DNA from 3 places in the Oribacterium sp. Sow4_G1_1 genome. Region 3 is predicted to be linked to each of the others. Evidence: predicted binding sites of a transcription regulator. Region 3 holds the regulator's gene; each other region holds the start of a gene.

Region 1 (7,282 bases), on a different contig from region 3:
CATGATGGCCACCGGTGTCGCCAGGCCGAGCGCGCACGGGCAGGACACCACCAGCACGGCGACGGCTCGCGGAATCGCAAATTCCACACCCTTCCCGGCCAGCATCCAGGCGATGAAGGTCAGCAGCGAAACGAGGATCACGGCCGGCACGAAGATACCGGCCACCTGATCCGCGATCCGGGAGATCGGTGCCTTCGTCGCAGCTGCGTCCGACACCATCCGGATGATCTGGCTGAGCGTCGTGTCCTCTCCGACACGCGTCGCCCGCAGCTTCAGGAAGCCATCCGTGTTGATGGTCGCCGCGGATACAGGATCACCGACGGTCTTATCCACCGGGATGCTCTCACCGGTGAGGGCGGCTTCATTGACCGCACTGCTGCCCTCGAGGATGACGCCATCGACCGGGATGCTCTCGCCCGGACGTACCACGAAGAGATCCCCGGACTGCACCTCTGCGATCGGCACCGTCACTTCCTTCCCATCCCGCAGCAGCACCGCGGTTTTCGGTGCCAGCTTCATGAGACTTCGAAGCGCATCCGTCGTCCGTCCCTTCGACATCGCTTCCAGCATTTTTCCGACCGTGATCAGCGCCGGAATCATCGCCGCGGTTTCGAAATACAGATTGTGGTGCAGGTGATGCACGGTCTCCATCTGTCTGCCCGCCAACGCAAGGCTCATCAGAAAGAGCTCCACCAGCGAATACAGAAAAGCAGCACTCGAGCCCAGTGCGACGAGGGCATCCATGTTCGGCGCCCGGTAAAGGAGCGAGCGGAAGCCACCGACGAAGAATTTCCGGTTGATATACATGACGGTGAGCGCGAGCAGCATCTGTACGATGGCACCATTTACCGGATTTTCAAAAACAGTCGGAAGCGGCCAGCCCGCCATATTATGGCCCATGCTGAAGTACATCAGCACGGCGAGCAGCAGAACGGACTGAAGGAGACGCTTCTTCAGCTTCGGCGTCTCATGATCCCGCAGGGCCTCTTCCTCTGCCGCCATCGGATCGAGACCGCAGCCCGCAGCGGAGCAGGCTGCCCCCTGCATCCCCACATCCTGTTTACTTCTCGGGCGGATGCCTCCATCTGGATGCCCGCCCTTCTCGCTGGCGCCATAGCCCGCGTTCACCACGGCCTTTATGATGTCCTCCGGTGCCGCATCGCCCTCGACGGCGAGGGTATTGGTCAGCAGAGAGACCGTCGCCTCCCGCACCCCCGGCACTGCCCGCGCGGCCTTCTCGACACGCGCCTGGCAGGCTGCACAGCTCATACCGGTCACGATATACTGTTTCATAGATGCCTCTTTCTGTGTACAAGTCACGGTAGGGATATACCCCCACCCCGTATATTCAGCCGATATCAATATACCCATTAGGGGTATGCGTTGTCAACAGAAAATATACTGTTGCCTGCCATACCGGAAGCCCAGGAGGGCAGCCGGCTTCGCAGCAAGTGGCTGTATTCATCAACCCATCGGGCCACCCTGGAGGAGATCATCGGATGCGCCCGGACCGGCGGGTGCGGCGGATGGATCCGGGCCGACCGGTGCGGCTGGCTGTGGTGCAGGAGAAGCGGCGGTTTCTGCCGGCCTCTGCGCCTCTTCGATTTCTACATGCTTTTCGCTCGTTTCGGTTTTCTTCTCGGATTCGTGCGTTTTCTCGCCCTCTTCCTTCTTTTCATCGCTCTTTTTCTTCTCGCCCTCCTCTTCTGTTTCGTTTTCGCGTTTTGTATGATTTTCGCGCTTTATGTCATCCTGCTTCTGATCCTGCTCTGTATCTGTGTCCTCACGCTTCTTCGATTCGGTATTCTCGTACTCGTCCTCATCTTCGTCTTCTGAATCATTTCCATAGGATGCCGCATCATCGTATCGACTCACGGAACTGCTTTCCTCCGGCTCCGTCACAACATATCCATAGTAGAAGTCTTCACCTGGGATACTGCGGCCGATGGCTGCCGAATCAGCCTCCGCGATGGCGATGAGGTAGGCACCGATCTGACTCTTCATCTGGTCACCGGTGATGCACTTGAGATTCGCATACGGGAGGGCCAGCGGAACGACCGCAGCCTGTGTGATACCGAACTTTCCGGCGAGCTTCGCCGTCTGATTTGCAGCCCGCTCCGCCTTTACGATCGACATCGCGGTCTCTCGAAGAAGATGATCTACAGATGAGCGCTTATTCTCATAGTCATTCCGGTGTACGAGGGTCACACTGGAGATCAGGCTGCCAGTCGCGGTGACATTCTCCCAGCTGTCCTTCAGTGAAAACGCACGCACGGTACCCGGCACGCCGGCCAGAAGGCTCGAGGCATCCGGCTCTGCGACGATGGCGGCCTTCGACGGATCCGCCGTAAGCTGCGCCGTGATGTCCTCGATGCTCGTATACTGTACATCGAACTGCGTGCCATATTGACTCTTCAGGTACCGAAGCACATACTCCGGCTGCTCGCCCTGTCCGACGCTCAGTACGGTCTGTCCCTTCAGTCCCTGAAAGCTCTTCAGTTCGCTGTTGCCGGTGATGCAGTACAGCTCGTTGCCTGCATTGATATTGACGATGACCGCACCGTCCTTCGCATCATGGTAGGCCCGTGCTGCACTTTCCGGTGAAAGGACCGCGACATCCGCCGCTCCGGTGATGAAGTCCGACAGGACCTCTGCTTCACTGCTCTTCAAATCGAAATGGTAGTCTCCCTGTGTCGCACCCAGCTCGGACTCCTCCATGAGATGCGCGAAGCCGAGGGCTGCTGCCCCCTGGGAAAGCTCGATCCGCATCGCATCTGAATCTGCCGGCTCCACGACCTGTTCCGCCGGGATGGTCGTTTCCAGGATCGCCTGCGTTTCTTCCGCCGTCGTCTCCTGCTTCGACGCGACATGCTCCACAAGCTCCGTAAAGTGTCCACATCCGGACAGGAGCAGCATCAGGGCTACCGGGATCATCCTGTATTTCCATGCTTCTTTCATCATCATCTGGCCTTTTCTTTCTGATAAACTCTGATGCCTATGGTAGCACAAAAAAGCCCCCGGAGAAAACTCCGGGGGGAATATTTACATTAACTTTCTGAACATAGCTTCGAAGTCAGCGATGCTTGCCTCTCTCGGGTTACCAGGTGCACATGCATCAGCGGCAGCGGACTCACACAGGAACGGAAGATCCTCTTCCTTGAGTGCCTCCAGCTTCGTCGGGATGCCAACATCTACAGAGAGCTGCTTCACGGCATCGATGGCCGCCTTACGATAGGTCGCTGCATCCATACCGGTCGTGTCGATACCAAAGGCCTCTGCGATGGCCTTGAACTTCTCGCCAGTGTACTCCTGGTTGAACTCCATCACGATCGGAAGCATCATCGCACATGCAACACCGTGCGGTGTGTCATAAACCGCGCCGAGGGTATGTGCCATGGAGTGTGCGATACCGAGGCCTACGTTCGAGTATGCCATCGCGGTTACATACTGTGCAAGTGCCATACCTTCACGTCCATCCGGATCGTTCGTTACAGCCTTACGAAGGTTCTTTGCGATGAGCTTGATGGCCTCGAGGTCGAGTACATCTGCGAGCTCCCATGCACCCTTGGTGGTGTAGCCTTCGATCGCATGTGTCAGCGCGTCCATACCGGTCGAAGCCGTGAGGCCCTTCGGCATGGAGGACATCATATCCGGATCAACGACGGCGATATCCGGGATATCGTTTGCATCGACGCAGACGAACTTTCTCTTCTTCTCAACATCGGTTACGACATAGTTGATGGTGGACTCTGCGCCGGTGCCACCGGTTGTCGGAACGGCGATGGTGAATACGGTACGATGCTTGGTCGGTGCGACACCCTCGAGCGAACGGATATCTGCAAACTCCGGGTTGTTGATGACGATACCGATGCCCTTACCGGTATCCATGGAAGAGCCACCACCGATGGTGATCATGCAGTCTGCGCCGCAGGACTTGTATGCCTCTACACCGTGCTGGATGTTCTCGATGGTTGGGTTCGGCTTGATGTCATCATACAGGAAGAAGTCGATGCCGTTCTCCTTCAGAAGATCCGTCACCTTGGCTGTTACGCCGAACTTTACGAGGTCAGGATCGGATGCAACGAAAGCCTTATGATAGCCTCTTGCCTTGATGAGACCCGGGATCTCCTTGATTGCACCATGTCCATGATAAGAAATACCATTTAAGACGAAACGATTCACAGCCATAATTCTACTCCTTTAAAATAATATGAATGCCCTGGCAGAAAGACCCATTCTTCCTGTGCAGGCATAATGATACCAACCATTCGATTACGTTGTGCACTTTGTCTACTATGCACAACCAAAACCTTTTTTATCTTAACAGATTGTAGATTAATTATCAATAAGCTCGCAGAATATGACAAAATTCTACTTCTTCGGCTTAAAAAAATACCCTTCGGCCGTCAATATGCCGAAGGGTACGATAAAACATCTCGTCAATATGTCGTTTACGCATTCAGTGAAATCGAGGCGATCGTGTGGTCATCGAAGTCATATACCGTGAACATATCCTCATCGAGGATGGCATAGGTATTCGGGTTTCCACCCTTCGGAAGGGAGGTGCTGCCCGGATTCAGATGGAAGAACGTACGTCCATCCTCTGCCGTCAGCTTCTCCGCCTTCAGAAGATGGGTATGGCCATGCAGCAGTGCATCGCCCGCCATCAGTGGCGGAAGCTTCGTCTCATCGAAAAGATGCCCATGGGTCGCAAAAATCGTATGACCGTTCAGTGCGAGGATCGCATAATCCGCCATCACCGGGAACTGCAGCACCATCTGATCGACCTCCGCCTCACAGTTGCCACGTACCGCCCAGATTCTGTCCTTCAGCGGATTCAGCATCGCGATGACCTCCTTCGGTGCATACTCCTGCGGAAGGTCGTTACGTGGTCCGTGATAGAGGATGTCTCCGAGGAGGATCAGGCGCTCTGCGCCGCTCTTCTCGAACTTCTCCAGGGTCCTGCGGCACCAGTATGCAGAGCCGTGGATATCACTTGCAATGAAATATTTCATATTCTGTCTTCTCCTTTATTCTCGATTACATCCGCTCTGGTGCACCGAATCCCAGTGTATGGATGCAGGTGCTCAGTACACGGAAGGTCAGCATCAGAAGCGCCATGCAGCTCTCCTTTTCCTTCTCCGGCAGGCTCAGGAACTTCACATCATGGTAGAGACTGTTGAAGTTGTTCGCCAGTGCATAGATATAGGAACAGATGCGGTGCGGCGCGAGATCCTTCCATGCACCGTTGATCTCATCCTGATAACGTGTGAGAAGCATCTGGACATCATGTGCAGACTTCTCCTTCATCGGCAGGATCTGGAAGTCGGTCGCATGGGCCTTCACATAATCCTTTACATGCACATCATCGCTTACGCCACGCTCCTGCATGAACTTCCGAAGGATCGAGTTGATCCGTACGATGGTGTAGAGGATGTATGGACCGGTGTTGCCCTCGAAGGACGTGAATTTATCGATGTCGAAGATGTAATCCTTCGTCGCCTGATTCGAGAGATCACCGTACTTCAGTGCGGCGAGACCGACACGAACGGCGATGGCGGCTGCCTCCTCCTCGCTGAGCTCCTCCCCACGGGATGCGCGTACACGCTCGAGGACCTTTTCATTCGTCTCCTGGATCAGCTTCTCGAGACGGAGCACACCACCCTCGCGGGTCTTAAACGGCTTTCCGTCCTTGCCGTTCATCGTACCGAAGCCGATGAAGCGAAGCTCCTCCTCCGAACGTACGAGGCCTGCCTTCCGTGCCACACGGAAGAACTGGGTATAGTGAAGAGACTGTCGGCTGTCCGCGATGTAGATGTACTCATCCGGATGATACAGCTTCTCACGCTCGACGATGGTGCCGAGGTCAGAAGTCGCATACAGTGCCGCACCGTCCGACTTACGGATCATGCATGGCGGAATCTCCTTCGCATCGCTCTCCTCCGCGACATCCACCACCAGCGCGCCCTGGGACTCATACGCAAGTCCTTTATCAATCAGTTCCTGAATCAGACCAGGAATGTACTGCTGCGCATCACTCTCACCCTTCCAGAGGTCGAAGTGAACGTCGAGGTTTCCATAGTTCTTCTTCAGATCCGCGATGGAAACCTTCATGATTTTATTCCATACCGCACGGTAGGTCGGATCACCATTCTGCAGCTTCAGCGTCGCCTGATGTGCACGCTCGGCATACTCCGGGTTGATCAGCTCACCCTTATGCGGGCCATCCTCATACTTCGCCTTCGCCTTTGCAGAGGCGAACGGATAGATCTCCTCCAGCTGGGAGATCTCGAGATCTGCATCGAGCTGTCCGCGGTCCTCGAGCTCCGTGATGATGAGGCCCATCTGAAGACCCCAGTCACCGAGATGTACGTCACCGATGACATCATTGCCCTGCTGAATCGCCATCCGCTTGATCGCCTCACCGATGACGGCCGAACGAAGGTGGCCGACATGGAGCGGCTTCGCCGCATTGGCTCCGCCGTAGTCGATGATGATCTTCTTTCCCTCATGGGCATCGAGACCGAGGTCCTCATGGAAGTTCATCTCATTCAGATACTTCGTGGTGAGCTCCTCGGACACGTTCAGGTTGATGAAGCCCGGCATCACCGCAGACACCTCGGAGAACATCACGATATCGCCCTGCTGCATGGTCTTCAGCTTCTCCACCACCTCGCCTGCGATATCCATCGGCTTCTTATGATACTGCTTCGCACCGGCCATCGCTCCGTTCGACTGGTACTCACAGAGGTCCGGACGGTTGGAAATCGACACGCGGCCGAGCTCTGCGTCATAGCCGGCCAGCACAAACGCAGTCCGCACGGCGTCGGTGATAACATTCAGAATCGTAGTCAAATCAATACTCCTTTAACTATGCCATGAGAGGCGCGGCCTCCCATGAATCGACGGTTTCTTAAGAATTTCGTAAGGGGGTCTGACCCCATAAACTCGAAAAAAAGAAGGCTTCCCGTTTGGGAAACCTTCTCACAAACGGATCGCTCCGTATATGTTCTGATCACGCAGATATCAGCCGCGGGACTCGTACTCACCGGTCTGGGTAGATACGATAACCTTATCACCGATGTTGATGAACAGCGGAACCATGATCTCTGCACCGGTCTCAAGGGTTGCCGGCTTCTGAGCACCGGTTGCGGTGTTGCCCTTTACGCCCGGCTCCGTGTGGGTAACCTCGAGGGTAACCTTCAGAGGCGGCTCAACAGCGAATACCTTACCCTGGTAGGAGTCTACACGAACGGTCTCGTTCTCCTTTACGAACTTCATC
Region 2 (7,282 bases), on a different contig from region 3:
AATCAGCAGCATCGTCTGCAGGGACGGAAGGATATTCCGTTAAATGATGTGGGACTCGCCGGCGCGCGCATCGCGGCGGAGGCACTGAAGGATGTGCATTTCGATCGAGTATTCTCGAGTCCGCTCGTGCGTGCGAAGAAGACGGCCGAGATCATCCTGAAGAATCACCCTGATCTCAGCATTGAACCACTCGACGATCTCCAGGAGATCGCGTTCGGTACCGGAGAGGGCATCGAGATGCGCGATGATGTGCCGCACACCGAGGCAGAGAAGGAGATTCTCGATCATCTGAAGCGCTGGTTCGCGTACCCGGATACCGTGGCACCACTGCCGGGCGGCGAGTCAATCCGCGAGGTGAAGGACCGTATCGAGCATTTTTTCGATACGTATCTTTATCCAAATGAAGATAAATATGAGCGCGTGATGGTGACCTGCCACGGCGGTATCCTCCGCGGCGTCGAGAGCATCGTCCGGAATCTGAGCGACGCGGATTACTGGGACGGCGGCATCGTCCCGAACTGCGGTGCGATGGTCCTCGAGCTGAAGGACGGCAAACTCACGATTGAGAAGGTCGTCGACCTCATCAACCAGACGGAAACCGTCGTCGGCCTCGGCACACATCGTCCGCGGCACTAAGTTAAATTCTTAAATACTGCCGAAGGGCGACTGTCAGAAGCCATACGCAGAGGCCGTGAATAAATCAAAATTGGCCCCTTAGAACCAGTTGGAGTAATTTTCCTTAGCACCCTTCGCAACACTGAGTTTTCATAAAGAAAACTCAGTCGTTTGCGGAGGGCCTACTGGTTCTTAGGGGCCAATTTTTGATTTTTCCGACCTCGGAGTACTGCGCTTCTGACAGTCGCCCTTCGGTTTATTTAGAAATTATTTCGTCTCGCTGTGTGGCGGAGCCATATGTCCACGCATCATGGAGAACTTATCCATCGGATACTTCTCGAGGTTATCGAGGATCTTACGATCATCGGCCTGGTTCAGAAGATCCTGACGGGACTTCCGAAGCTCCATCTCCGTCTTGTGCTTACTTGGGCCACCGACGCAACCGCCCTCGCAGACCATACCCTCGATGAAATCCTCCGGGAGCTTGCCGAGCTTGAGAAGTGTCAGCGCAACGTTGCACTCCTTGCCACCGGCTGCTGCACGAAGCTTGATACCGGTCGTATCCTCGTTCCGCTCACGCATCACCTCCATAACCGCGTTTGCAACGCCGCCGGATGTTGCGAAGCTCTTGCCCCAGATGGACGACTCCTGATACGGATCAACCACCGGCTTCATCTCCACATTCTTCGAGGCCATCATCGTGGTCATCTCGCCAAATGTGAGAACGTAGTCTGCATTGCCCTCGATCCCCATCTCATGGGACTCGGACTTCTTCGCGATGCACGGTCCGATAAATACAGTCTTGCAGCCCGGGTGGGTCGCCTTCAGGTATCTGGAAATCGCGCACATCGGGGAAACGGTCTCCGACATGTTCTCCTTAAACTGCTCCGGGAAATGCATACGCAGCATGTTGATGAATGCCGGACAGCAGGAGGTCGTCATCTTCTTACCTTCCTTACGTGCCTCGGACCACTCCTCTGCCTCGTACGCTGCGGTCATATCGCCGCCGAGACCGACCTCGACCATGTCGGTGAAGCCGACTTCCTTCAGTGCCTCACGGATGGAGCCCATGGTGATGTCCTTACCGAACTGACCTTCGATCGCCGGTGCACACATCGCGAAGACTTCCTTGCCGGCCTTGATGTCACGGATGACATCGAGCACATCGATCTTCGATGCGATCGCGCCGAACGGACAGCTGTGGATACACTGACCACAGCGGATGCACTTCTTATCGTCGATCTTACAGATGCCGTTCTCGTCGTAGCTGATGGCATTGACCGGACACGGCTTACGGCACGGACGCTCCAGATGCGCGATGGCACCATATGGACACGCGTTCGCACACATACCACACTCCTTACACTTGTTCGGATCGATGTGCGCTCTCGACTCGGTCATGGTGATCGCACCGAAGCGGCAGCTGTTCTGGCACGCCTTACCGAGGCAAAGACGGCAGTTATCGGTTACAGAATAAGTGGATAGCGGACACTCCTCGCAGGCCGGATCGATGACCTGTACGACGTTCGGATTCTTCTCCGTCGTGTATGGATTTGCATCCATGTTCTCAGAAAGACGGATTCTCCATCTCAGAATCTCACGCTCCTTGTAGACACAGCAGCGCCATGTTGCGTGAGGTCCCGGTGAAATCGACATAATCAGCTGATTCTCTGCATCTGGTGTGATCTCATCATGCTCCCAGAGCTCGCGCGCGAGCCCCTCCATGACAGCATGCTTGATGGAAACCGCACCCCTATCATTTGTAACCATATATTTTCCTCCTGAAAAAAATATACATAAAATCGCCCAGTTATCAAAAGTATAACATGCGATGAAAAACTTGAACATTGTTAATTTGACACAGAATTAACAAGTCGTTTTACATTATATATAGAAGTTTCGAAAATGCTTGTTTTTTCAGAAGAACATGGGGTATTTCCAGGCGGCCAATGCTGACGTCGGGTGGCTTCCCGGATGGTTTTCTGCCGAAGCCTCTGTCGTTGCTGTTCACTCGTAAACAGTAACCTTCGCCTGTCGTCTGCCGATGAAAGCGGCTGGATATCCGGCGTAGAATGATATATTATGTGTTACAGCAAGCTCTGTCATCAGCCGAAGGGGCACATAGTGCTCCCTCGACGAATCATCATCTCAACTACAAACGAGGTAAACCCACGTGAACGAGTCAAATAACACATCCACGGATACATCTGAAGCGATTGCAGCTTCCCCATGCTCCGGCGCGCGTCTCCGGAAGCTCTTCTTCGAGACCCTGTATCTCAGCGCCTTCACCTTCGGGGGCGGCTATGTCATCGTGTCGCTGCTGAAAAAGAAGTTCGTCGACGACCTGCACTGGATCAGCGAGGACGAAATGCTGGATCTCGTCGCGATCGCACAGTCCGCACCGGGCCCGATCGCGGTCAATGGTGCGATCGTCGTGGGCTACAAGATCTGCGGCTTCCCCGGCATCCTGCTCTCGGTGCTCGGTGCCGTCATCCCACCCTTCCTGATGCTGAGCGTCATCTCCCTCTTCTACTCTGCCTTCCGCTCGAATTTCATGATCCACCACATGCTGTCCGGCATGCGCTGCGGCGTCAGCGCGGTCATCATGTCCGTCACCTGGGACATGGCGAGCGGCGTACTCGCCGATAAAAAGTGTTCGTCCCTCGTCATCATGCTCGCGGCCTTCGTCGCAAACTACATCCTCGGTATCTCCACGATCTGGATCATCCTCGCGGTCATCGCCCTCGGCGTCGCCGTAACACTCTGGCGAAATAAAGGTGAGGAGGAGCAGTCATGATCTATCTCCAGCTTTTCCTCGCCTTTCTCCGCATCGGTGCCTTCAGCTTCGGCGGTGGTTATGCCGCGATGCCACTGATCCAGGAGGAGGTCGTGAACCACTATCACTGGATCAGCATGGCGGACTTCACCGATCTCGTCACGATTTCCCAGATGACGCCCGGCCCGATCGCAATCAACGCCGCGACCTTCATCGGTCTCCAGATGGCGGGCCCGCTCGGTGCCGTCGCGGCGACCCTCGGGGATGTTCTACCGAGCTGCGTCGTCGTCACGATCATCGCCATCATCTACACAAAGTACCGGAAACTGAGCCTCCTGCAGGGCGTCCTGAAAACGCTCCGCCCGGCGGTCGTCGCCCTCATCTTCACGGCAGGACTCCTGATCCTCCTCCCGGCGCTCGGCCTCCCGAGCGCCCTCGAGCTCCGCATGTGCGCCTGGTTCCTGATCGCCCTCGTCATGCTCCGGAAGCTTCACTGGGACCCGATCCTCGTCATGGTTCTCACCGGCGTGATGGAGCTCATCGCACAGCTCCTGATGTAAGATCGGCCATGCTGGCACCCGATCCCGTAGCTGCTGTGTCTGCACAACCATGCGCCGGCAGCCGACAATCACCGCGGACAGCGATGAAGCGGCGACAGCGACATTGGCATCCGATATTAGATCAGGTGCACCAGCACCATATAGAACACGGTTCCCACGCTGATCGAGAGGACCGTGTTCTTTTTTATGAGGTGAAGGCCCGCGACCATCAGAACCGCAGCGATCAGCTCGAGGTTCTCCTTCAGACTGCCGGTCGGGATCGATTTCAAACAGTAGACGACCAGCACCGCCATGATGGCGAAGGGCAGGGTCGCGCCGAGTGTACGAATCGTCGGCGAAATCGCGCGGCGTCCGAACATCACAAACGGCAGTGCCCGGAGGAGCTGCGTGATGAGCCTCGGGATGAAAATCATAAGAAAAATCTGCGTCGTACTAAGCTGGATCATCGATGGCCTCCTTTGCTTTCTGGACGAGCGGCATCATGATGCGATGTCCTGTCCGCAGGTGCCGGAGGCACCTCTTACTAGACTATCATGGACGCAGGGCGGATTCTATTACGGAAAAGCTCTCACCTGCTATAGGCGCAGGTAATATCAGTGCAGCAAAAAAGCTTTGCTGCGGTCGATAGTTTTTACTTTTCAACCGAAAAAACTTTGCTGTGACCGATAGTTTTTACTCCACAGGCGGAAAAACTTTGCTGTGGCCGATAGTTTTTCATGATAATCAGCAAACACTACGTTATTACTATCATTTTTATTGGCTATAAGAAAGAATTTGTAAATCCAGCAGATTTTTTGCAACATTATATAAACCCTGGCTTAAAATACCAGCTATTTTACATTCATGTCGTTTTGTGTAATTATTCGCTGTTTTTTCGCGTAATTTTACACGAACTTTTTCAGCATTTTTACACTATTCAACGCAAACATCTGTTATACTGGATGTATCACTGTGAAGGAGGACCGATCATGTATAGAAAAATCTTTGACTTTCTAGAATCCTGGAAAGAAAGCAGCCATCGCAAACCTCTGATTTTACAGGGAGCGAGGCAGGTCGGAAAAACCTATTCTATTCTCGAGTTCGGACGTACGCATTATGAGAATGTGGCTTACTTTAACTTTGAGACGAACCCGAAGCTGAGTGAGACCTTCGATGAAGACATCAGCCCGAATTATCTGATTCCTATCCTCTCCCGCATCGCAGATCAGACCATCGTAAAGGAAAAAACGCTGATCGTATTTGATGAGGTGCATCTCTGCGAAAGAGCATTAACCTCTCTCAAGTATTTCTGCGAGAGCGCTCCGGATTATCACATCATCGTCGCCGGCAGTTTGCTCGGTGTCGCAGTGAACCGCTCGAAATTCTCTTTTCCTGTCGGAAAGGTCGATATGAAAACGCTCTATCCTATGGATATGGAAGAATTCATGCTGGCGCTCGGTGAAAAGGAACTGGTGGAGAGAATCCGGCAGAGCTTTCAGACCGATACCCCGCTGCCGTCTGCATTACACGAAGCAGCCATGCAGTTCTATCGTCAGTATCTGGTCGTCGGCGGCATGCCAGAGTGTGTGATGCAGTTCGTGAACACGAAAAATTATATTCTGGTCCGGCATACACAGAATACCATCCTTGCCAGCTATCTGAATGATATGAGCAAGTATAATACCCTGAATGAAATCAAAAAAACGAGGCTGGCCTACGACAATATCACGGTGCAGCTCTCAAAAACGAATACCCGCTTCCAGTATAAGCTGCTGAAGAAAGGCGCACGCGCTTCCGAATTTGAAAACGCGATCGAATGGCTCTGCCTGTCCGGCATCGTGTCGCAGGTCTACCGGGTGGAGCAGATCAAAAAGCCGCTTGACAACTACCGGGATATCGATGCATTCAAAATCTATGTATCTGATCTGGGACTTCTCTGCGCGAAAAAGGATGTCGCAGCCGATGATGTTCTCTATATGTCGAACGAAATCAACGACTTCAAGGGCGGTATGGCGGAAAACTATGTTCATGTTCAGCTTACCATCAACGGATACCGCAGCTACTACTGGACATCTGAGCGTGGAGCTGAAATCGATTTCGTGATACAGCGTGAAGGTCAGCTCATCCCGATCGAGGTCAAGTCTGCCGACAACACCAGAGCAAAAAGCCTGAAGATTTACATGGACAGCTACAAGCCCGCGTATGCCATCAAGCTTTCTGCGAAAAACTTCGGCATGGAGAATAATCTGAAGATCGTTCCGCTCTATGCCGCATTCTGTATCTGAGCGGCCCGGTTTGCTATCATACTATAAGCTATGCGGTAGCCGTATTTTTGACGAAGATGGAGAATAAGAACCATGGAGAATTTGAGAACGTTTCACGCCGGTGATCTCGTCCGGCACTTTAAACGAGAGACGCTCGACCTCACAAAACCGGAGAACAAAACCCGCTATCTGTATCGCATCATCGGCGTCGCCACGCACTCCGAAACCCGCGAAGCACTCATGATCTACCAGGCCCTCTATGACGACATGGGCCTCTTCGCCCGCCCGTATGACATGTTCATGGAAGAAGTCGATCACGCGAAGTACCCGGAGATCAAGCAGCACTACCGCTTCGAAAAAACCGAGGAGACTATTTAATCCTCCAGACGGATAAAACAGAGTCCAGTAAACTGCGAAATCTATCTGCTGAATTTTATCCTAGTGCTGCGTTTCAATCACATGTGATATTATTTACTTCCTGTAACAGAAACGGTCTTTCCATTCGATTTTACGATAATCGTTCCCTTCTGATCTGTGCGGTATACTTTTATCTTCGCCTGCTTCAGAAGATCTAATGTTTCTTTATCCGGATGTCCATACGTATTTCCAGTCCCCACCGAGATAATGGCATAATTCGGAGTAAATGTTCTAAGAAAATGATATAAAGAGCCCGTTCCATCATATGACTTTTTACTTCCAGATCCATGATGAGGCATTTTTAAAACATCCACCTTATAAGCCTTATCCTTTGAGTTGGAATATTTGTCTGAGATTCTCGTCTGCGCGTCATCTTCGATATCACCAGTAAATAAGAAACGCTTCTTTCCATACGTAATCATCAAAACCAGTGAATCATTAACATCCGTAGAGGCAACATCTACGACTTCGACCTTTGCACTACCTAACGGAAATGTGTCTCCAGTATGCGGAACCGTGATGGAAGTTCCATCAGCGGTTAAAGCACGCTCCAACGCTCTAAAACTCTCTTTATCATCGGAATCATAATCTGCATTAGCAATCGTCTTATCTATTTTTGATGCATAAGTCAGAGCCTTAGGCAAACCGCCAATATGATCTTCATGCATATG
Region 3 (7,282 bases):
TTGCGATCGAGCGGCAGCCGGATCCGGTCATCGTCTACCAGGATGAGGTGCCGACGGACTTCTCCGCCTTCGATCTCACGCTGTATGAGGCGGACGCCGCCTTCGAGGTCGAGCACTTCGACTCGATGAGTGAGGTCATCCGCCGCTTCTACAGTGAGAAGGATAAGAGCTCCAGGATCCGTCAGCGTTCGACGGATCTCCGGAAGGTGCTGACGACGCTGATGGAGCGTGCCGGGAAGAAGCTGATGATTCAGGAGAAGCAGCTCCGGGATACCGAGGGCATGGATAAGTACCGCGTATACGGTGAGCTGCTGCACACCTACGGCTACTCGCTGCAGGGTGGGGAGGATCAGCTGGTCTGCGAGAACTACTATACAAACAGTGAGATCACGATTCCACTGCAGAAGGATCTCTCTGCGGCGGAGAATGCGAAGCGCTACCTCGAGAAGTACCAGAAGCAGAAGCGTACGAAGGAGAACGTGACGGTGCAGCTCGAGGAGACGCGGAAGGAGGTCGAGCACCTCGAGTCGATTCGCACGGCGCTCGATATCGCGGAGTCCGAGGAGGATCTGCAGGATATCCGTCGGGAGATGATCGATTTCGGTTTCCTGCATAAGACGCCGGGAAAGGGAAAGAACCGGCTGCAGCGGAAGTCGAAGCCGTACCACTGGGTGACGAGCGACGGCTATGAGCTGTTCATCGGAAAGAATAATTATCAGAACGAGGACGTGAGCTTCCGACTCGGGGATGGCGGGGATCTCTGGTTCCACGCGAAGGGCGTGACGGGTTCGCATGTCATCGTGAAGACGGGCGGGCAGCCGATGGAGGAGGTGCCGGACCGGGTCTTCATCGAGGCGGCGGAGCTCGCGGCGTACTTCTCTTCGCATCGTGAGGATCCGAAGGTCGAGGTCGATTATACGATTCGGAAGAATCTTCGGAAGGTGCCGAATCAGGCACCGGGCTTCGTCATCTATCATACGAACTGGTCGGTGACGGTGGAGCCGAAGAACCTACTCAATGCATAAAAAAAAGACCGCTTACGCGGTCTTTTTTTTACTCCTCATTCTCTTCTTCCCAGTTGGTGTATACAGTCTGAACGTCCTCGGATGCGTCGAGCAGGTCGAGGGTTCTGCGAAGTCCCTTTACGACCTCTGGATCGGTAACCGATACGTAGTTCTGCGGGATCATCACGACGTCCGCTTCTGCCATCGGGATGCCCTGCTTCTCGATGTTCTCGCGAACCGTCTCGAAGTCCGCCGGATCCGTGATGATCACGTAGGAATCCTCTTCGTCGGTGATGTCCTCGGCACCAGCCTCGATGGCCATATCCATCAGTGTGTCGAAGTCCTTACCCATATCGTCCATCGCCTCACGGTCGAGGATGATCTGGCCCTTCTCGTCAAACATGAAGGAAACGGCACCCTGCGTTGCGAGTGAGCCGTGGCCCTTCGTAAATGCGGAACGTACATCCGCTGCAGCACGGTTCTTGTTATCCGTCAGAACCTTGACGATGATGGCTACACCATTCGGGCCGTAGCCCTCGTACTGAAGCTCCTCGAAGTTATCCGCATCCATGGATCCGGCTGCCTTCTTGATACCGCTGTTGATGGTGTCGTTCGGCATGTTGTTTGCCTTTGCCTTCGCGATGACAGCAGCGAGCTTGGAGTTGTTAGCTGGGTCAGGTCCACCGGCCTTTACAGCCAGTGCGAGCTCATGGCCGATCATGGTGAAAATTTTGCCCTTTGCGGCATCATTCTTTTCCTTCTTAGCACGGATGTTTGAAAACTTGGAATGTCCTGACATAATACTCTCCTCAATTACATATATAAAATTGATCGATGTTTAAATCAAACTCTAGTACTATAACGTAAAAACGGCGTAGAATCAAGCTTTTCTGACATGTTTGCATCTTAGAACGGCGGGCGGGTCGCAGGAATCATCTTCACGCATGCATCACGATTCCGAGCATGTCCGCCGTTTCCCTGGCGAGTACGCCGTGGGTTCCGTGGATATTTGCGGCCTGTCGTCCAGCTTCTGCATGGAGCAGGACGCCGGTGACGGCTGCGTCGAAGGCCATCCTGCGCCAACGCGTACGCTGTTCTTCTGGCGGGACTTCGTTCAGTGCGTCGATCCGGTCAGCGCGCAGGACGGCATAGACGCCGGCGATGGCACCGGACAGGACGTCGCCGGAGCCGCCTTTACTGAGGGCCGGGCTCGCCTCCAGGTTCTGGAAGGCGTGTCCGTCGGCATCCAGGACGATGGTTTCCGAGCCCTTCATCACGGTTATGGTGCCATGTGCCGCGGCCAATGCTTCCGCCGCGTGGGCCGGGCACTGAAGGATCTCCTGTAGCGAAACCGCAGAGAGGCGCGCCATCTCCATCGGGTGTGGCGTGACGACCACCGGGATCTGCCGTGCGATCTGGTCGACGAGCTGCATGAGCTCCGGACGGACGCTCAGGATATTGAGGCCGTCTGCGTCGATCAGCAGAAGCGGGAATTTCCCAAGCCATTTCGACGGCGCTGCATCACACTGCGCTGCGATGGCCTGCAGCAGCTCGCGAACGAGCGTCACGCTCAGCGCCTCGGTGCCGAGACCTGGCCCCAGCACGAGGATGTCCGCCCAGGAGACATTGGCCTCGGACAGGACCCGGAAATTACTGTCCGAATCGTAGCCGGTGAAGATCGCCTCCAGAAGCAGGGACTGCACGATGAGGCGGTTCGACGCAGGGGTCAGGATGCGCACGAGGCCGGCGCCGCTGCGATAGGCGGCGAGACCGGCGAGGTAAGCGGCACCACACATGCCCTCCGAGCCGGCGGCCACGAGGATCTTTCCGTAGGTTCCCTTATTACTGTCGCTCCGGCGTGCCGGAATCTTCTTAAGATAGGTCGTCTTGTCTGTGTCCATCTGTGCCCTCCAGTATGGCAAATGCGATGACGAGCTCCTTCGTGTCGGAGATCGAGACCTGAATCGAACGTCCGCCCAGCTCGTCATACAGTGTGCGGGCAGCGCCGTGAAGCACGACATAGGGTTTCCCGAGTTCATCCCGGAGCACCTCGACGTCGATCGGGCGGAAGCCGCGGAAGCCGGTGCCGAAGCACTTCGCGACCGCCTCCTTACATGCAAAATCACCGGCAAGCATGGAATCTCTTCCAGATGCCTGCCGGCGCTCATGCTCCGTAAAAATACGAGTCTCCGTGCCTGTTCGCCGGGTACTCTCGATACGGCTGATTTCCAGGATGTCGGTGCCGATACCGATCACCATCTTATGCCTCGTCCTCCGCTTCTTTCCGTCCGTAGGCTTCACCCATACGGTAGCTGAGACGCATCAGCGACTCGGAGAGATGCACGTTCTCGATGACGACATCATCCGGAACCTCGAGATCGACGTGCGCGAAGTTCCAGATACCAACGACGCCGTCGGCGATCAGCTGCTCGACTACCTTCACGGCCGGTGTCTTCGGGATGCAGACCGCTGCCATCTTGACATTGGATGCCTTCACGACCTCATCGATCTTCTCCATCGGAAGCACCTCAACATCGCCTACCCGGGTACCGATAACCGTCGGGTCCTGATCGAAGATAGCTCTTACGATGAAGCCGCGCTTTCGGAAATTTGTATAGTTCGCCAGTGCCTGTCCTAAGTGACCGGCTCCGACGATGATCATCTCATGCTCCTCATCGATGTTCAGGATCTTCGCGATCTCATCATGCAGATTTCGGATGTTGTAGCCGTAGCCCTGCTGACCGAAGCCGCCGAAGTTATTGAGGTCCTGACGGATCTGCGACGCCGTGAGCTTCATCCGCTTACTTAATTCGTTCGACGAAATGCGCTCGATCCCCTGATCCATGAGATCCTCGAGATATCGATAATATCTAGGAAGTCTCTGGATAACCGCCTGTGATATTTCTTTCTTTGCCATGTTAATACGCTCTCCTGTGATATGATTTTGTAGATATTGCATACAAAATCATAGATTTCGTTCTAAATTATACAATCCTGTGAAATAGATGTCAAAGGCAAGTTGTAGAATTCTTAACAATTATATTGTTAAATAAGTATAAATAATAATCTTTTGTTTTCTATATTTTACAAGCACTTCCGCTGCCCTGTATAATGGGCTCATCAAAAAACGGAGGTGCTTTTAATTTGAAGGAAAGATTATTTCAAACGATCGATGGCGTTCGGGAAGAGCTGATCGCGATGGCCGACGATATCTTCGATCACCCGGAAACCGGCATGGAGGAGTTTCATGCCCTTGACGTTCTGACACAGTGGCTTATGCGCGAAGGCTTCGAGGTCGAAACCGGCATTGCGGGTGTCCCGACCGCATTTAAGGCCGTCTTCCACCACGGGAACGGCGGCCCGAACATCGGACTGCTCTGTGAGTATGACGCGCTTCCAGGCCTCGGACACGCCTGCGGTCATCATCTGCAGGGTCCATCCATCCTCGCTGCGGCGAAGGCATTGAAAGAAGCAGACCTGGACCAGGCCTATACCATCACGGTCTACGGAACCCCTGCCGAGGAAAGCATCAGCGGTAAGATCCAGATGATCCGGAACGGCTGCGATTTCACCGATCTCGACGTGGCCTTCATGATGCACGGCGGTCCGAATACGCAGGTGGATGTGAAGTCGCTCGCGAACTCGAAGTATAAGGTAATCTACCACGGCACCAGTGCGCACGCTGCGCTCCGCCCGGAAAAGGGTCGCAGTGCGCTGGATGGCCTCATCCTCGCCTTCCAGGGCGTTGAGTTTTTACGTGAGCACGTCGCATCCGACGTGAAGATCCATTATACAGTCACCAACTGCGGCGGCACACCGGCCAATGTCGTGCCGGCCTATGCGGAGGCGAGCTTCTACGTGCGTTCCTATAACCGCGCTTACCTCGACAACGTCTGCACACGCTTCGAAAAGATTCTCCAGGGCGCGGCGATGATGACCGAAACCGAGGTGGAAATCATCCGCGAGAAGGACATCGTACCCCTTCATCTATACCCACAAAAACGAGGCGCCCATTGCAGTGATGCAATGGGCGCCTCGTTTATACTAGTATTTGTCACGCGATCAGATCTTCGGGGTTCTCTTCAGAATCTCGTGTCTCTCCGGACCATTGGAAACCATGGTGATCGGGGTCTCGATGTGCTTCTCGATGAAGTCGATGTAGTTCTTACAGTTCTCCGGAAGCTCGTCATAGTTCTTGATGCCGCGGATGTCGCAGTTCCAGCCCGGCAGGGTCTCATAGACCGGCTTTGCCTTGTTAAGGAGCGGTGTAACCGGGAAGTCGGTGGTTACCTTACCATCGATCTCATAGCCTACGCAGACCTTGATCTCCTTCAGGTAGCCGAGTACATCGAGGACGGTCAGTGCGACCTCGGTCGCGCTCTGAAGCTGGCAACCATACTTCGAAGCGACGGCATCATACCAGCCGACTCTTCTCGGACGTCCAGTGGTTGCACCGAACTCACCCTTATCGCCACCTCTTCTACGAAGCTCATCTGCCTCCTCACCGAAGAGCTCGGAAACGAAATCACCGGCACCGACTGCGGAGGAATATGCCTTCGTTACAGCGACGATATCCTTGATCTCATATGGAGGGATACCGGCACCGACGGCACCATAGGCTGCGAGTGTGGAGCTGGAGGTTACCATCGGATAGATACCGTGATCCGGATCCTTCATGGTACCGAGCTGACCCTCGAGCAGGACGGTCTTACCTTCCTTCAGTGCCTCACGCAGGAACTTCGAGGTATCGGTCACATACGGTGCGATCATATCTCTCTGACGATGCATCTCCTCGAGGAGCTCGTCGTAGTTGATCTCCGGTGCATGATAAAGCTCACGCAGGATCGCATTCTTGATTTCGATGACCTTGTGCAGACGATCCTGAAGGACCTCCTCATCGAAGAGCTCGCTTACCTGAAGACCGATCTTCGCATACTTGTCAGAGAAGAACGGTGCGATGCCGGACTTCGTGGAGCCATAGCTCTTACCGGCGAGTCTCGCCTCCTCGAGTGTATCGAACAGAACGTGATATGGCATCATAACCTGTGCACGGTTGGATACCAGGATCTTCGGGGTCGGAACGCCGGCGTCGACGATGGACTTCAGCTCTGCACAGAACCTCTCGATATCGAGTGCCACACCATTTCCGAGTACGGATGTGGTGTGATTGTAGAATATGCCGCTCGGCATAAGGTGGAGTGAGAAACGACCATAATTGTTGATGATGGTATGGCCGGCATTTGCGCCACCCTGGAAACGTACAACGATATCCGAGGTCTCGGCAAGCACATCGGTGATCTTGCCCTTGCCCTCGTCGCCCCAGTTTGCTCCAACGATTGCTCTTACCATGTGAATCCTCCTAAGGATAGCATCCGTGTATGGATACTATGGATGTTCTTCACCTTTTTGACACAGTCCATCTCGGGCGTCCTCACCCGGATGTATGTGAGAGATTCGTGACCAGAACATCCTGCATTATTTTTTGTTTGTCAGTTTCGTGAACCAGATGAAGATGTAGATCACCACCGGTACGACGACCAGACAGAATAAACAGGCCAGAAGGTACTGGTTCGCTCCGGTCACCGCGAAATACAGTACGGCGACGAGGAGAAACGCGATGATGACCAGTGCGAGAATCGCGAGTATTCGTCTAAGCTCCATGGTCACTACCTCCTGTATCGTGATTACGCACAGACAAGGTTATTATATCGGGAATACGGCCTGATTTCAAGGGGTCTTGGCCTCTCGAGTTTATGGGGTCTGACCCCATTAAATTTTCATAAACCGAATCTAAACAAAAGTTTATGGGGTCAGACCCCCTTACGAAATTCTTAAGATGGCCTCTACTGCACCTCTCGGATGAGGCAGTACTGCTTTAGGTCGAAGTGCTTTTCCATCACGCCGTAGAGCTTGAAGCCGAAATGCTCGTACATCGCGACGTTATGCTCGTTGTGGGTTTCGAGGGACATCATGAGATGATGTGCGTCGGCGTAGGCGATGGCCTCGTCCATGAGGATCGAGGAGATGTGATGATGCTGCTTCTCGGGATCGACCGCGAGGTAGATGATGTGGATGCGCTCCTCCTGGTGGAGCTGGTCGGTCCACTTCTCGTTCAGATAGTCCTTGCCGAGCACGAAGTTCCAGAAAGCCCGGAGGCTCGGATCCTCCTTGATGAGGTACTCGTCGGTCTTCAGATTCGCGCGAAGCTCGGTCAGGTAATAGCGGAAGAAATTATACGGCTCCGACTCGTCGGATACGACCAGGATGCCATTCAGCTC

Evidence for each region. Region 3 encodes Rex, which represses fermentation and respiration genes when NADH is low (regulators of the CRP and FNR family bind a similar motif). Its sites were predicted from a motif close to ATTGTTAANTANTTAACAAT; they were not measured.
Region 1: the regulator Rex is predicted to act here: its motif matches at 4,328-4,347, upstream of fucO (lactaldehyde reductase).
Region 2: the regulator Rex is predicted to act here: its motif matches at 2,470-2,489, upstream of ACTQ52_RS00900 (4Fe-4S dicluster domain-containing protein).

What each region holds. Positions count from the first base shown of each region.
Region 1 is NZ_JBQKLS010000002.1:37,471-44,752, reverse strand. Features, by position in the region: gene ACTQ52_RS01670 (heavy metal translocating P-type ATPase) at 1-1,293, opposite strand, end outside; gene ACTQ52_RS01665 (hypothetical protein) at 1,465-2,964, opposite strand; gene fucO (lactaldehyde reductase) at 3,043-4,188, opposite strand; gene yfcE (phosphodiesterase) at 4,452-5,015, opposite strand; gene argS (arginine--tRNA ligase) at 5,041-6,855, opposite strand; gene efp (elongation factor P) at 7,027-7,282, opposite strand, start outside.
Region 2 is NZ_JBQKLS010000001.1:189,917-197,198, forward strand. Features, by position in the region: gene ACTQ52_RS00895 (histidine phosphatase family protein) at 1-636, shown strand, start outside; gene ACTQ52_RS00900 (4Fe-4S dicluster domain-containing protein) at 883-2,385, opposite strand; gene ACTQ52_RS00905 (chromate transporter) at 2,831-3,412, shown strand; gene ACTQ52_RS00910 (chromate transporter) at 3,409-3,951, shown strand; gene ACTQ52_RS00915 (branched-chain amino acid transporter permease) at 4,068-4,397, opposite strand; gene ACTQ52_RS00920 (ATP-binding protein) at 4,920-6,215, shown strand; gene ACTQ52_RS00925 (DUF1653 domain-containing protein) at 6,288-6,572, shown strand; gene ACTQ52_RS00930 (ComEC/Rec2 family competence protein) at 6,662-7,282, opposite strand, start outside.
Region 3 is NZ_JBQKLS010000004.1:13,696-20,977, reverse strand. Features, by position in the region: gene ACTQ52_RS03950 (Rqc2 family fibronectin-binding protein) at 1-1,025, shown strand, start outside; gene ACTQ52_RS03945 (YebC/PmpR family DNA-binding transcriptional regulator) at 1,054-1,803, opposite strand; gene ACTQ52_RS03940 (NAD(P)H-hydrate dehydratase) at 1,943-2,905, opposite strand; gene acpS (holo-ACP synthase) at 2,877-3,263, opposite strand; gene ACTQ52_RS03930 (redox-sensing transcriptional repressor Rex) at 3,265-3,921, opposite strand; partial or broken gene ACTQ52_RS03925 (amidohydrolase) at 4,116-4,925, shown strand; gene ACTQ52_RS03920 (adenylosuccinate synthase) at 5,067-6,353, opposite strand; gene ACTQ52_RS03915 (phosphate ABC transporter substrate-binding protein) at 6,480-6,665, opposite strand; gene ACTQ52_RS03910 (GNAT family N-acetyltransferase) at 6,848-7,282, opposite strand, start outside.